One region of the Alteromonas sp. DY56-G5 genome, then DNA from elsewhere that is predicted to be linked to it. Evidence: riboswitches for the same ligand, from Rfam matches in the RefSeq annotation. Region 1 holds a riboswitch; the other holds the start of a gene.
What was found. A riboswitch is a leader RNA that binds a small molecule or an ion and turns the genes downstream of it on or off. The one in region 1 is predicted to bind thiamine pyrophosphate.
Positions count from the first base shown of each region.

Region 2: linked by a shared signal. The riboswitch ahead of thiC (phosphomethylpyrimidine synthase ThiC) and the one ahead of NO989_RS20320 (TonB-dependent receptor) in region 1 are both predicted to bind thiamine pyrophosphate.

Region 1 covers NZ_JANHZQ010000067.1:185-7,698, reverse strand. The annotation lists tRNA gene NO989_RS20340 (tRNA-Trp) at 269-345, opposite strand; gene NO989_RS20335 (phosphotransferase) at 557-1,408, opposite strand; gene pnuC (nicotinamide riboside transporter PnuC) at 1,365-2,009, opposite strand; gene NO989_RS20325 (hypothetical protein) at 2,009-2,272, opposite strand; gene NO989_RS20320 (TonB-dependent receptor) at 2,290-4,380, opposite strand; TPP riboswitch at 4,436-4,539, opposite strand; gene NO989_RS20315 (acyl-CoA thioesterase) at 4,670-5,095, opposite strand; gene NO989_RS20310 (GNAT family N-acetyltransferase) at 5,155-7,416, shown strand.
Region 2 covers NZ_JANHZQ010000005.1:10,549-18,062, forward strand. The annotation lists gene NO989_RS03440 (thiazole synthase) at 1-286, opposite strand, end outside; gene thiS (sulfur carrier protein ThiS) at 288-497, opposite strand; gene NO989_RS03450 (ThiF family adenylyltransferase) at 494-1,288, opposite strand; gene thiE (thiamine phosphate synthase) at 1,281-2,882, opposite strand; gene thiC (phosphomethylpyrimidine synthase ThiC) at 2,879-4,789, opposite strand; TPP riboswitch at 5,064-5,175, opposite strand; gene NO989_RS03465 (heme biosynthesis HemY N-terminal domain-containing protein) at 5,287-6,462, opposite strand; gene NO989_RS03470 (uroporphyrinogen-III C-methyltransferase) at 6,459-7,514, opposite strand, start outside.

The DNA of each region.
Region 1 (7,514 bases):
AAAGTTGCAGGCTTGGTTGAATAACTATCGCGTTCTTTTGCTCGGATTGCACCTGCTGTTTAATGCTCAAGCGCTAATTCATAAGCGTTAATTCATAAGGGTTATTCGCGGGTTTATAATGCCTAGCCCTTGGTATAAGAGGAAATAAAACAGCTGCAGCAAATTAAGCACTAGCAACAGAAACCAATAAAATTGAAGAAGAATCGAAGAAGAATTTAACAAAGAAACAATTTAGGATTTGAACGTAAACGTTCACAAGAAGAGAAAGTGGCAGGGGTGGAGGGACTCGAACCCCCAACCATCGGTTTTGGAGACCGCTGTTCTACCAATTCGAACTACACCCCTAGCGCGCTGTGCATTATACGGATGACATTAAAAAGGTAAAGCCTTTTTATCACTACCATGCACTGCATGCTTAATTAACACGCAATGCGCTGTTTTTTCAATCGAATAACACCAAATAGGCTTTATCCATCACCTGTGTTTTGTCTTATTGCCCGCTTTTAAACCGACTTCTATGCAGCGTCACTTTTAAGTGCGGAGCAGTTTATGACAATTAGACCTTATTGGCGTTAAGCGCAGCAAACCACAGGTCATTAGTGATAGCGACAATCTCGGTGTGCAGATCAAATTTCGCTATCGCGTCGTGCTCATCGATATTCATTAGCTTGGCGTAATGCTTAACGAGCTCTCTACTTTCATTGATTTCAAGTTTATTGATAAGGCAGCAACTTGCTAAATCGAAGTAGCGGTTTCCCATGGCGGCATATTCCCAATCAATAACTTTGAGTGAGTTATCTGCGCTCAGTAATAAGTGATTAGTTAGCAAGTCATTATGACATAACACATAGTCGTCATCGTCTTGTTCACTTTTTATTACTTGTTTTTGCAATGATTGGGCTTTTAAATAAAGTTCACTGCTCATATCGAGCTGTGCAACATCAATATAATGCTGCCATCTTGATGCTAAATCTAATGGCCTAGCGGTAATGGGCAAAGAATGAATACGAGCGAGGGTGTTGGCCAGCTCAAGCATTGAAAGCGTCGCACTGTCACTGTGCTCTAGCCACTGCTCAACCCAAATGGTTTCATCATCGCTTAACCATATAGGTTGCGGCGCTACTCCCAACCTATAAAGCTGTTGCTGCAAAGCAAATTGGTGCGCACGATTAACCCCACTAAAGTCATCATCGCCCATCCATTTCACCGCTAAGTCGACAGGGTTATGATCCGACTTTGGTTGCCCACTACTTTGAAGGTTATTTGCAATCAAGGGTAACTGACTATCTGCGAGCTCTTGAACGCGGTAAACGTGATTTACCGCTCCAGCAGGGTGTGACGAAATTTTCGCACTGTCGCTAAGATTAAGCGCCTTTTGCAGCGTGGCGATGATATCCAACCTGTTCACCTTGTTTTTTATATTGTACTAGCCACTGGTAATACCCAAATACCGCAAAACCAACATAGCCTAAGAACAGGCAAGCAGATAATGCATAACCCACTTGCAGGTATAAATAGGCGGACGCTAAATTGATGAAAAACCAATAAACCCAGTTTTGCAGGATTTTATGCGCCACCATAAATGTTGTGACTACACTCAATAAATTAATGCTCGCATCTAATAGTAGGTACTCACTATTGAACTGTGATCCTGCCACCTCAGACAGAACCCAAGCGAGCAATAACATACTCGGCACAATGAGCAAATGAGCCCAGAACGGCCAATAAAGCACTGGCTTAACATCGCCGTCTTCCGCCCCTTTCGACCACTGATAATAACCGTATCCCGCCATTATCATATAAAAGAAGTTAAGCGCAGACTGAAATGGCAAAGTCACCTGCCAGAATAGCCAGGTGTAAATTGCGGTACTCACAAAAGCGCACAGCCAACACCAGCTGTTCTGTTTTGCGGCTAACAGCACATAGGCAATAGCGAGGACAACCGCTACCCACTCTAACAGTGAAGTAGCGGCAATTTGTGAGGTAAACTCAGAAAAAAAGCTAGCCATTAAGATGATTTTCTAGATTGCATGGCATCGAAGTTTAAGAACTTGGCCACGAAAATAGCTTGCCCCACTTCTTCATGGGTCCTTTGCATTTCTTCACCAAGTACTTTCATAACCACACCATAGTCACCTGTAACCTGCGTGCTGGTTGAGCTTGTTGAAACTGTAATATCACTGTAGCTATTTAACCTATCAATGAAATCTTGAATAGGTGGAATGTATTCGTTAACCAATGGGTACAACGACAGTTCAACCATAACTTGCATGTCTGTTTCCTTTTATTTTAAAACGCGTAATTAACAGTAACGCCAAACTGACGACCGTTACCTATTTGGTAATATGGCTCATCGAAGGCATACTCATCGCGAGGGTCGTTGCTGAAACCACCGAATCCACGGGTGTAGTACTCACGATCAAAAGCATTTTGTACCCACAGTGATGTCTGCCAATCACCGTGTAGCACCACAATCTCCGAATTAACCAGCGTAGTACTTGGCGAGGTTACATCATGGCCGTCAGAAAAACGGTATTCGCTTTTGTAATCTACATCTACACGCCAGAGCATGTTATCTGTAAGTGCGTACTCACTATACAGGTTTGCGGTCCACTTAGGTGATTGAGCCTGTCTTTGCTCAGACACTTCAGTACCGTCTGCAAGCGTATACCCTTCAAAGGTAGCGCTTAGATATCCAACACTTGCATCTAGCTGCCATGCATCACTAGCAATCCAGCTAAGCTCCAGCTCGGCTCCTTTGTTTGTTCCTAAATCAGCATTATCAATAATGTCTACGAACCCTGCCGTACCGTCATCACGAGTGATAACGTCAAAATCGCTCACCTGAGTATCTTTTCTATCCATATAGAAAATTGCAGCACGAGCAATTAGGTCAGGCGTAAGTAATGGACCCTTTACACCTATTTCGTAGTTCCAGTTATATTCTTCGTCGAAGAATCGCTGATTGTCATTCACGCGGCTGTCGGGGTTAAAGCCTGCACCTTTATATCCGCGTGAAATACTGCCGTAATAGAAGTGATTGCCCTGCGTATACTGAAGCGCGACTTTCCCGCCTACCATGGTGGTGTCGAACGCGCGAGTAAGTTGGTTGTTATCAGCGTAATCAAAATCGTAGCTTTCTACTCTTAACCCTGCTACCAGTACTAAATTTTCGTTCAAACGACTTTCAGTCTGAGCATAGATAGCGGTCGTCGTAGGCGTGTATTCACTGGCAAAGTCACTATCCAAATAAGTGTATTGACGTAGCAGCTTTTCTTCCGTGCTTTTATAAAATACGCCTATTGTCCAGTCAGTCATACCATCAAAAAGTGCGGCACTGTCAGACGACACGAAACGCATCTCGCCGGTCTGTGTTTCTACCTCGCGATAATAGGCGTCAAAAGACGTGTAACCCCACGGGTGAAACCCTGTGAATGTCCAGTCTTCATCGTAGCCATAAGCAATATTGTGAGAAGCATGGGTGGCAATTAGAATAAAGTCGCCCGCTGCTGTATTGGTTGTAGAGCGCGCGCTAACAGCGTGGGTTTGGTGTTCGTCAAATCCTGGTTCATCAGACAGCGTTTTGTTGTCATTGTCTAGCGAGAATGCATCGTAACCGTTATCGATATCGTACCAGCGATAAGTAAGTGCAAGTGTGGTTCGCTCATCTACGCTGCCTTCAACGGCAAAGCGCAGTGCGGTTTCATCGATATTCGCGGTATCGCTTCTATTTAAGAACGTATTTTCTACAAAGCCATCACTGCGATTATGAACCAGCGCAACACGATAGCCCCAATCCGTGTTGATATCATCACCAGTGGCGCCTTCAATACGGTAACTCTCTTTGTTCCCAATGCGGGCTTCAACGTAGTCTGGGGCGTCGCTACCCACGTCATTACTGGAGAGTTTAACCGCTCCGGCCAAAGCACCTGTGCCGTATAAGGTAGCCTGAGGTCCGCGATATACCTCTAGTTGTTTAGTATCAAAAATAAGACCTGCCGCAGCAAGGCCTGAAAAATCAAATTCATCGACGATAAAGCTTACAGAAGGATTGATAGGCTCGGCGAACTGACTACGCTCTCCAATACCGCGAATTTGCACGAAGCGGCCGCGAGACGCACCAGCTGCAAAGTTTACGTTTGGAATACTGTTTAGCACACTGTCGATATGGCTCGGCTGTCTACTGCGAAGACGCTCTTGATCTAAAATGGTCGCGCTAGCACTTAACTGGTCGAGTGTAGTTTGGCGAAAATCACCAGATACGATGACGCGCTCAATATCTGATGGCGTGCTATCTGAAGTGTTACTTACATTGGTTTGTTGCGCATAGGCCGCAACGGAACTAGCAAGCAGTGAAAGTGTGAAAAGTGTTTTATACATGGGATCTCTTATTCTTATTTAAGAAAAAAGATCCGGGTCTAACGGCAGGTGATAAGGCTATATTGTGAACCATCCCTACGCCGGTATTATCCGGATCAGGTTTAAGGGTTCCCACGAATGTGGATCTCAGACCGAAAACGGACACCCCTTGGTATAGTGTTGCGCGGCTAAAACTAGCAAACTCAACTTCTGCGACGGAGTCTACCAGTTCGATACACGCCGTCAAGCAGATAAGACGTTAAGCTAACGTAAGGTTTTATATATGATATAAGGCGTTGAAAGCTTAGGGCTATTCAGCGTCAATATTCATATTTAGGCGACGTACTTCATCGTCAGTTTGTGCTTTTAAACCTTCCAACGTTTTGCCGTGTGCGGTTGGTTGACGCGTATCAGGGTCAACCTTTACGAAAACGATATCGTCTGCAAAACAGATGGTTTTCTTGGTTGCTTTGTTGCGTACCAAGCAGCTTACGGTAATAGATGTGCGGCCTACAGCTTTAGTTTCTAGACCAAACTCTACGATATCACCCTGCATAGCCGGTGATTCGAAACTAATTTCACCAATATGCTTAGTTACCAAGCAATTAGTTTCTAGCTGACAAATAGCCCAAATTGCAGCTTCTTCGTCTATCCATTCTAACGCGCGGCCACCGAACAAAGAATTGGCGTAATTAAGGTCGTTTGGCATAACTAGACGCCGAGAAAGAAAGCGCATTCGAATTCCTCATAATAAATCGCTACTATAGCGTTAGATTATACCGAAAAAACTGATTCATGGCGCTAACTCAATTACGCGAATGGCTATTAGCCCCCTACTTTGAAAATAGCGGCGAAAATGGCTGCAAAAAAAGCTCTCACGCTTCACACTTATCAAACGTGACTTGCCCGCTTCACCGGAGAATGCTTGTAATATCTGGCAATGATGATTTTTGTGAAGCTGCCATACGTAGCGTTCAAGCCTTTGTGGATGAAGTTTCATCTATAAGCGTTGTGAATTTTGCTGGCGATACACTTAAGGGAAAGAACCGCAAACAAGTACTGGGGAGCGAATGTGACATTGCCACATTAGACTGTCGCGATTCATTCAAACCTGGCGACGTGATGGCAGTGGCGGGGATCGTTAAACGCAGTGGTTGTTTAATACTTATTTGCCCTGCATTGAGTGAATGGGTCAACAATATTTCGGTCTCGTTCCTGTCGGAGGGGTTTACGCTTACACAGAGCCGATACCTCGAACGTTTTATAAAGCACCTGCGCAACAACGACTACGTGGCATTTCACACTGAAGAAAAAACCACGCTTCCAGATACGGCTATGTACCGTATTAGCGAAGGCTTAACATCAAACGTCTATAGAGGCTCACTATTTAAATCAGAAGAGCAAGAGCAGGCATACAGTCGTTTATATCAAGCACACTCACTTAATAAACTAAACGCGCTGATTACCGCCCCAAGAGGCAGAGGCAAGTCATCATTATTAGGTATATTCATTGAAAGCCTAATCAGACAGGGTAAAAATGTACTATTAACCAGTGAACGCTTCGATAATGTGAAGAACGTGCATTCACGTATTCAACAGTACGAAATAGGCGGTGCCAAAACACAACAACCATCCACCGCTAACATTCAAACCCAACAAAGCCTTGATGATAAGAATGAGGCAGCGACGTTTGGCAGTGTAAAATGGGTGCCCCCTGACAGTGCCTTGTTATATACCACAGAAGATGAAAAGTACGACGTTGTAATTGTTGATGAAGCGGCTTCAATCCCCCTCCCGGATGTATACCGGATCATAGCCAACCACAAGCAGTGGGTGCTTAGTACTACGCTTTTGGGTTATGAAGGTTCAGGCAGTGGTTTTATTCACAAACTCATCCCTAGTTTACCGCCATCAGCTATCCATTTAAGACTATCAACGCCGTTACGATGGTTCGAACATGATCCCATTGAAGCCTTTTTCAATACGACTTGTTTATTTGAGGACAGAGATGCGGCGCGCAATATTGGCGAGATTAATTTCAAAAACAGTATTAACCCACCGATAGATTACGATTTTTCCATAAGTTCGTTTAAAAGCATTTCCGAAAAGGCGCTTCAGCAAATAATGTCGCTACTTTCATTAGCCCATTATCAAACTACGCCCGATGATTTTATGCGCTTGATGGATAGCCCGGATGTACTTGTTGCCATACTTAAATTCAACGACAACGTGATAGGTGCTGCAATCATAAACGCTGAAGGTAGCGACTACCTGAACGATACCGCATTGGGGATTGCGTCTGGAAAGCGTCGTCCTAAAGGGCATTTAGGTGCACAGCGACTTGCTCTGTTGTCTGCTGATGCAAAAACAGCAACGTTTAGATATTGGCGTATTAACCGTATTGCCGTCGATACGCTTGCGCAGAGTAAGGGTATGGGCAGTTACTTGCTACAAAGAGTTAGTGATGAAGCCAAGAAGCAAAGTATTGACGCTATCTGTACTTCTTATGGAACGACACTTAAGTTAGACAGTTTTTGGAAAAGAAATGGATTTGAGATTGTAGACTATGGGCGAAAGCCTAATAAAGCCAGTGGAGAAACCAGTGCACTAGCGTTATATCCTCATTCCAACAGAGCAAAAAAACTGCTTTCTGAATTGGTAGCGCTAAAAGAGAGCTTTAAATTCGATAACCAGTTAGACAACGTGCCCATTAGCATACTGACAATCTATGTAGAAAAGTTAGTACATTTCACCCAAGGCACACGCACTTTAGATGATGTTTGGCCGATATTACATAAAATTGCGCGTTATGCAGAGACTCAGCCTACACCAAGCGCAAATACTCAACTGAACAAGCCAAATAACACAATACTGTATACGCTATGGCGTCTTGTTGAAATCATTAACACGAAGCGCTTTCTCAGAAAAGTACTTACACATTCAGATATGAATGCGAAGCAACTTGTTTCTACATTCAACGAAGAAAACCTAAAAGCAAGTGGGTTAAAAGAAGTCACTATTATTATAAGAGAAGCACTTCTGCCTGCTTTCAAATAATAGAAAGTCTGTAGCCTGAAAGTACAAATAATCAGCTTGGCGTAGAGCCACTATACCTGCGTTAACAAGCCGCGATTACGAACATTTTAAATACCGCT
Region 2 (7,514 bases), on a different contig from region 1:
GCTTCACCCAAGGGCTACCTAATGCTTCGTATGCAAGTTCGGCGGCGAATATGGCTTCTTTTGCGTTCTTCGCTCCCGACGTATTCGGCAAAAGAGTAACGCCCAATGCTTTTAATGCCGAAAGCGTTACATCTTGTGAACTATGGCTGGCGACACGCTTCATTGCCAAGGTCACCATGCTGCTCTTGGCTGCCTGTACCGCGCTTTTCATGGTGTCTGGGTTACTAAATTTGCCAGTGCCAGTTAACAGGCGGGAAGGGAAGGTGTGATTTGCGAGTGTTAGCATTTTAGCCTCCTGCCACTAGGGTGAAGATATCCACGGTATCGTTGTTACTTAAGTAGGTTGTTGGCCATTCATTCTTGCTGATAATGGCGGCATTTTTGGCAACGGCGGTGCCTTCGTCTTTCAATTGTTTAAGAGCAATTAATTCACTAAGTGATATAGGAGAAATCACGCTCATTGGTTGATTGTTCACGTTAATGTTAATTTGAGTCATTGGCATACCTCACAAGAAGAAGAGGGGGGAAGCTTGAAACTTTGCAGCGTACCTTGGCCTGCATGCGCGTTTACGTAGTGGCCCCATTTAATATCGGCATCGAAGCCTCCTGCCAGAAATAACAAAGCTTGGGTAGCTTGGTGGCACGCTGCCATGCCTACAACGGGGCCCAGTACACCTTTGCTAACGCAATCTTCGCGTACGGCAACATTATTCACTAAACACTCGTAGCAACCGCAGGTGGTTGAGTTTTGAGGCAAGTTCAGCGCTTGCCAGGTAAGTCCACTGGCTGCGGCAATAAAAAGCGGAATAGAGGCGCGAAATGACGCCAGGTTTATCTGTCTTCGTACCGTAACGTTGTCGGTGCAATCCAGCACGCAGGTGGCTGATGCAATCAAGGTTGGTAAGTTGTTACTATCAGCAAATAAGCATTTAAACTGTATGTTTAAATGCGAGTTCACTTTACGCAGTTCATTGTAAAGCGACTTGGCTTTTAGCTCTCCTAGGTGCATTTCGTTGTAGCTTATCTGGCGCTGCAAATTACTAATGTCGACGGTGTCACCATCTATAAGTGTAATGTTGCCCACGCCTGCGCCTGCTAAATAGCGGGCGGTTAAGCTGCCTAATCCACCTAAACCAACGATAACAGCGTGTGCACCCGCCAAATTAAGCTGTCCGTCGTGATCAATGCAATCGAGTAAGAGTTGTCTGCTGTAGCGACGTATATCCTGATGCGCTAACTGCTGGCCTACTGAGTGACTAAGTGAATGAGTAGCTGAATGACTAAGCAAACCCAGCCTCCTGAACCAATGCTTGGTAGGCTTTCAGTGGGTGTGCTGCCTGAGTGATTGCACTTACCACAGCAATGCCGCTAACGCCGGTTTTAGCTACATCACCTATACGCGATAAGTTAATACCACCAATAGCAACGGTGGGAATGCCATCGCAAAGCTGCACATACTTTTCTAAACGTGCTACACCTTGGGGCTTCGAAGGCATGTCTTTGGTATTGGTGGGGAAGATATGACCAAGGGCAATGTAAGACGGGTTTAAAGCGCGAACACGTTGAATTTCAGCGAAGCCGTGCGTTGATATTCCAAGCCGTAAACCCGCACTACGGATGGCGTTTAGGTCTGCGGTGTCGATATCCTCTTGTCCCAAATGAACTCCGTAAGCCCCGAGTTCTATAGCCAGTTCCCAGTAGTCATTAATGAATAATTGGCAGTCGGTGTGTTTCACCAATTCTATTGCCTCTTTTATTTGCTGACGAATGTCTTCTTGGGAGCCTTGTTTAACCCGCAGCTGCATGATTTTTACGCCCGTTGGCCAGAGGCGGGCTATCCATTGCACACTATCCACTACAGGGTAGATGCCTAAATGAGTATGAGTAAGTGCAGGAAAGTGGGCTTCTTTACAAGACGAGGCTTTAAGAAGGGTATCCTTATCATGCTCTTTTTCATTAGCAGTGGCGCCACGTTGGTGAAAGGTCACCAGCGGAAAGCTCTCTGGTTTTGTGGGAAAGCCGTTGGTTTGTGCAAAGTAGGTGGTTAATTCGTTACTTATGGCGTTTGCGTTAGCCGCTGCGCATTGCTTTGGTAGTGTATTGTTGCGAACTTCGCTGACGTAAGCATTAGCAAGCGTAAGTGCGTCTTCAATGCAGTAGTCGTGAACAATGAATGCCGCTAATGCGCTGGCTAACATACAGCCTGTGCCGCGAAGGTTGCCGTTAGCGTATTTCGGCTGGCTAAAACGAAGAGTGTGAGAGGCACAAACAAAAATATCGCTCACGTTTTTTTGCCAGTGGGCGTGACCGCCCTTAACGTAAACGCTCTTTGCGCCTTTACCCCTTAGCCGATTGATTGCAGTTAGCAAGCTCGCTTCATCAACAACAGGCAAATGGGTGAGCCACGCAAGCTCATCGATATTTGGCGTAACGATATCTACCGTATTCAGCAGTTCGTCAACTACGCTTTCGCTTAACTCACTCAGCACGCCACCGGACGAGGTAGACAGTACAGGGTCCCATACAACGAAGGGGCGAGGGTTAGATGTTTTTTGAATACGTGCACACAACAACAGCGCTTGCTCATCATTAGCAATAGCGCCAATTTTAATAGCGCGTGGTGGGGTATCTTCAAACAGCACCTGCCACTGCTGATTTAATGCCGACGCGCACATGCTTTCCTTACTAAGCATGATTGAGTTGGACTGTACGGTAAGTTGTGTAGTGAGCACACAAGCATGGATGTTCAGATCGGCCAATGTAATGGCGTCGCGGGTAACGCCCGCACCACCGCTACAGTCAACGCCTCCCACACACCACACTACAGGAAGTGCAGTTGTGAGGTTGTTGGGTGCAGGGCTTATGGACGCTTTCGCCATCATGGTAGCTCTACCTTGCTATCTGCAGTGTGATAAAGCTCTGCGCCAGACTGATTGAATGCCTGGGCCATGTCTTTCATTCCTTTTTCTTTCTCAAACTCTTGCTGCTCTGCTTGTTTAGCCACATCGCGCACTTCCTGAGAAATTTTCATGCTGCAAAATTTAGGGCCGCACATAGAGCAGAAATGCGCAACTTTGCCAGACGCCTGCGGCAAAGTTTCATCGTGATAAGCGCGCGCGGTATGCGGGTCGAGAGCTAAATTGAACTGGTCTTCCCACCTGAATTCAAAGCGTGCTTTCGACATGGCGTTGTCGCGAATTTGTGCACCTGGGTGTCCTTTCGCCAAGTCGGCAGCGTGGGCTGCAATTTTGTAGGTGATCAGCCCCTGTTTAACGTCTTCTTTGTTAGGTAGGCCCAAATGCTCTTTAGGTGTTACATAGCACAGCATTGCGCAGCCATACCAACCAATCATGGCGGCACCTATACCTGAAGTGAAGTGATCGTAGCCAGGAGCGATATCGGTGGTGAGGGGGCCAAGGGTATAAAACGGCGCTTCGTGGCAGTGCTTAAGCTGCTCTTCCATGTTCGCTTTAATCATATGCATTGGCACATGCCCCGGGCCTTCAATCATTACCTGAACATCGTACTCCCATGCAATTTTCGTCAGCTCACCAAGGGTACGTAATTCAGAGAATTGCGCGTCGTCGTTAGCGTCAGCTACGCTACCAGGGCGCAAGCCATCACCTAGCGACAGCGCCACATCGTACTTAGCGCAAATTTCGCAAATATCGTGAAAGTGCTCATACAGAAAGCTTTGTTGGTGGTGGCTTAAGCACCACTTTGCCATTATCGAACCGCCGCGCGATACAATGCCGGTTACTCGCTTTGCGGTAAGGTGTACGTACTCAAGCAGCACGCCAGCGTGAATGGTGAAGTAGTCTACGCCTTGTTCGGCTTGCTCAATTAGGGTGTCTTTAAACATCTCCCACGTTAAATCTTCGGCTACACCGTTTACTTTTTCTAGCGCTTGATAGATGGGCACGGTGCCAAGAGGAACAGGACTGTTTCGCAGCAGCCACTCTCGGGTTTCGTGAATGTTTCTGCCGGTAGATAAATCCATGATGGTATCGGCGCCCCAGCGCGTTGACCACACCAGCTTTTCTACCTCTTCTTCAATAGACGAGGTGACTGCTGAATTACCAATGTTTGCGTTAATCTTTACTAGAAAGTTACGCCCTATAATCATTGGTTCCAACTCGGGGTGATTGATGTTGCATGGAATAATGGCGCGGCCTGCGGCCACTTCCTGGCGTACAAATTCAGGCGTGATGGTATCGGGTAAATTCGCACCAAAGTGTTCACCTTTGTGCTGCTGCGTCAGTTCGGCATCTTTAATGGCTTGGCGACCCATATTCTCGCGAATGGCAATGTATTCCATTTCAGGGGTAATAATGCCCTGTCTTGCGTAGTGAAGCTGGGTAACGTTTTTGCCTGTTTTTGCTTTTAGTGGTTTGCGGCTGCGAATAAAGCGGAAATCTTCGGTAAATATGTCGTTTTCACGCTCTTTTGCAAAGCTTGACGAAACGCCCTCTAATTCAAGGGTATCGCTACGCTCTTCAATCCACGTTTGGCGAAGCGGAGCTAGGCCTTTGTGCACATCTATGTTTTCTTGTGGGTCGCCGTAGGGGCCTGAAGTGTCGTAAACAGGAATTGGCGGATTTGGCTCTAAAATAGGGTTGTTTTCAGTACCACCCACTAAACTGTCGTGTTGGTGAATAAGGCGCATGGCCACACGAATATCGTCACGGCTGCCACACTCGTAGTGGCGTGTTGAATTTGGGTAAGCTTCGCCCGCAAGTTCATTAATGAATTGTTGTGCTTGTTGGCGCTGTTCGCGTCTGTTCGACATAGCATTTTACCTTGTAAATTTAGGTTCTAAAAATGCTTGTCAGGAGTGAAGGAGAATACAAAGTGTAAGTGTAGAGGGGAATAATCCCGTTACTTTAGCGAGATTGTTGGTAAAGGTTTTGGTGATTACAGCCCTTTACACCGTTGATGTTTACTTGGGGATAAACTTGAACAGTTTACCTTGAGTGACGAGCAGCACCGTAATGGATGTGTCTGTATCATCAACAGCAAAACAACTTCGCTTCACAACGCTAAACCACGGTTTAACATTGTGCACATTGTATTTTCTTGTTCCCTTCGCAGGTATTAGCCTGATCAGGTTCTACGGATCCCACTTTCGCGGTCTCAGCTTACTGGGTTACCAGTGAAGCACTCCGACAAGTTGTTTAAGTCAATTCGGGTTGTTGTTGAAACAACCCGAATTGAGAATTCCTTTTTACTATATCTTCAATTTTACGGGTAATACAAGTACTACCAGAAAGCTAAATGAATATTCATCTAGCTGGCTAGCTGCTGACCTTCCTTGTAAAGCTGAAGTGCAGTGGCTGTGTCGTGCTTGCGTTCGCTAATTGCAGACAGCAGCAATAAGTCTTCTTTGCGCGACTTCATTTTAGTGGCTTTAAGCAGGGCTTTTTCTGCCAACACATCATCGCCTGAGTTAAATGCAACTTGGCCTAGCGTGGAGTATAGCGACACGTTTTCTTCGTCTTGCTTTATCCAGCTTTCAAGCAGTCGTAGTGATGGCGATGCATCAGGAATATTAAGCTGCGTGAACAGCGGAAACAGGGCGCTATTCGGGCCACGCTTTTGCCATTCAACTAGCAAATTCTGTGCGTCGGCATGCATACCTTGGTCAAGTAACTGTTGAATGTAAGCCGCGCGGTAAGCATCGTCGTGACGAAGCTTACGAGGTAGGGTTTCCCAATACGATTTAAGCTCGACAGCGCCTTGTTTGCTGGCAATTTCGGCAAACTTACCTTTGGCGATGCGCTGGCTCCATGTAGTGTAGTCTGCTTTGGGCAGTGCTTTACGCCAGCCTGACAAATTCTCCTGAAGTACTTGCCACTTACCTAACTTGGCAAGAATTTGCGCTTTCAACTGCACAACCTGCTTGTTCTCGCGCTCTTGCTCGTCAAGCTCGTTAAGTTTCTCTAGTGCCGCATCGTATTTTTCTTCAACCATATCAATACGCGCGTGCATGACCGTTGCGGCTACTTTCGCTTTTGGAAAGTCAGTTGCCTGAACAAGGAAATAACGGGCTTTGGCTAAATCGTTATTGGCAAAAGCAATTTGCGCTGACGCCAAATAGTTAACGCCTTCGAAATCGCCGTTGGTGGTTTTGCTTAGCGCCTTTTGAGCCGTATCAAAATCACCTGCAGCCATTGCGTGTAAGCCGTCGTAAAACGCACGCTTACGTTTGCGCTCACCTAAGGTGCCGAACCATTTATGTGAACCTGTGATCAGGCTTAACGCCCACAATACCAGTCGAGATAGTACGTACCAGGCAATGACGGCACCTATCACTAAAATACAAAAGCTAATCACCGTCATTTCAACAGCGGTGTTACCCAGTGATATTAGTACGTAGCCCTTATCGCCTAACAACATTGGGCCAACAATTAGTGCAACAACGAATGCGGCTAATACCGCAAGGGCAATAGCTAACCATTTCATAGTGCACTTGCTCCTTGTCCGAACACCTGCTTAACGCGGCTATCCAATAAACGCTCTAGCGGTTTTTGTGACGCTAGCTCTGTAGGTATTGGGCGCGATACATCGGTAGCAATGAGGTTTTGTAGTGCATCTACAAAACCCGTTACCTGGCTTTTTTCGGTGTCGAACTTTTCAATAATTAACGTTTGAGCGTATTGAAGCGACTGGTTGTAAAGCCCTGCATCGCCCTGAAGCGCGGCGGTTTGCGCGTGCATAAGCTGCAGACGAAGCTGCTCTTTTGCTAGGAACTGGGCTTCTAGTGAAAGCACCGGTTCAACCGGGCCCTCAATAGTTTTTATAGTAAGAAAATCGTTCACCAGTGAACGCCACACCTTTGCAAGGTTCTCTTGCCAGTCGTCAGCAGACTCCGATAAGGTTGTGTCTTCTGCATTGGCGTCTTGTGGTTTTTCAAAGGTATCAAGTGGTAGCTTATCTATTTGCGCTATCATGCCTGTAAGCGCAAGGGCTACGGAGCTTTGTGATACAGGGTTAAGCTGTTGAAGTGTTTGAATGTCTTCAGCAAGGTTTGCGCGAACCGGAAGTACCGATGGGTCGGCCAACGACTTTAAGCGTTTATCTGCGTTAACTAGCAGCAAAATTGCTGTGCGTACGTCGTTTTCTAACCAAAGCTTTCTGCCTGCCATGCGAACTAAGTAATCAGCTTCAGCAATGAGCCAGTCTGCCGGGCGGCGACCTTCCATATTGTTTAGTTGTTCAAGCGTCGATTCAGCTTGCAGCGTCAGCTTTTCGTTTTGCGCTTTTAACTCGGCTACCGTGCTTTCTAACGTCTGGTTGGTGCGAGCTACTTTGTCGATAGAGGCAACAAGACCAGCGCGCTCACGCTCAATAGTGTTTAGCTGAGAGGTCGTCGTTTGAAGTGCAGATTCAGAGTCCTTGCTTGCCGACTGTTGCTGCATGTAATACCAGTAACCTGCGCCAGCCATACCAAGCACAATAAGGAAAAGGATGATTACAACAAACCACAGTAGACCATTTCCCGACGATTTCTTTTT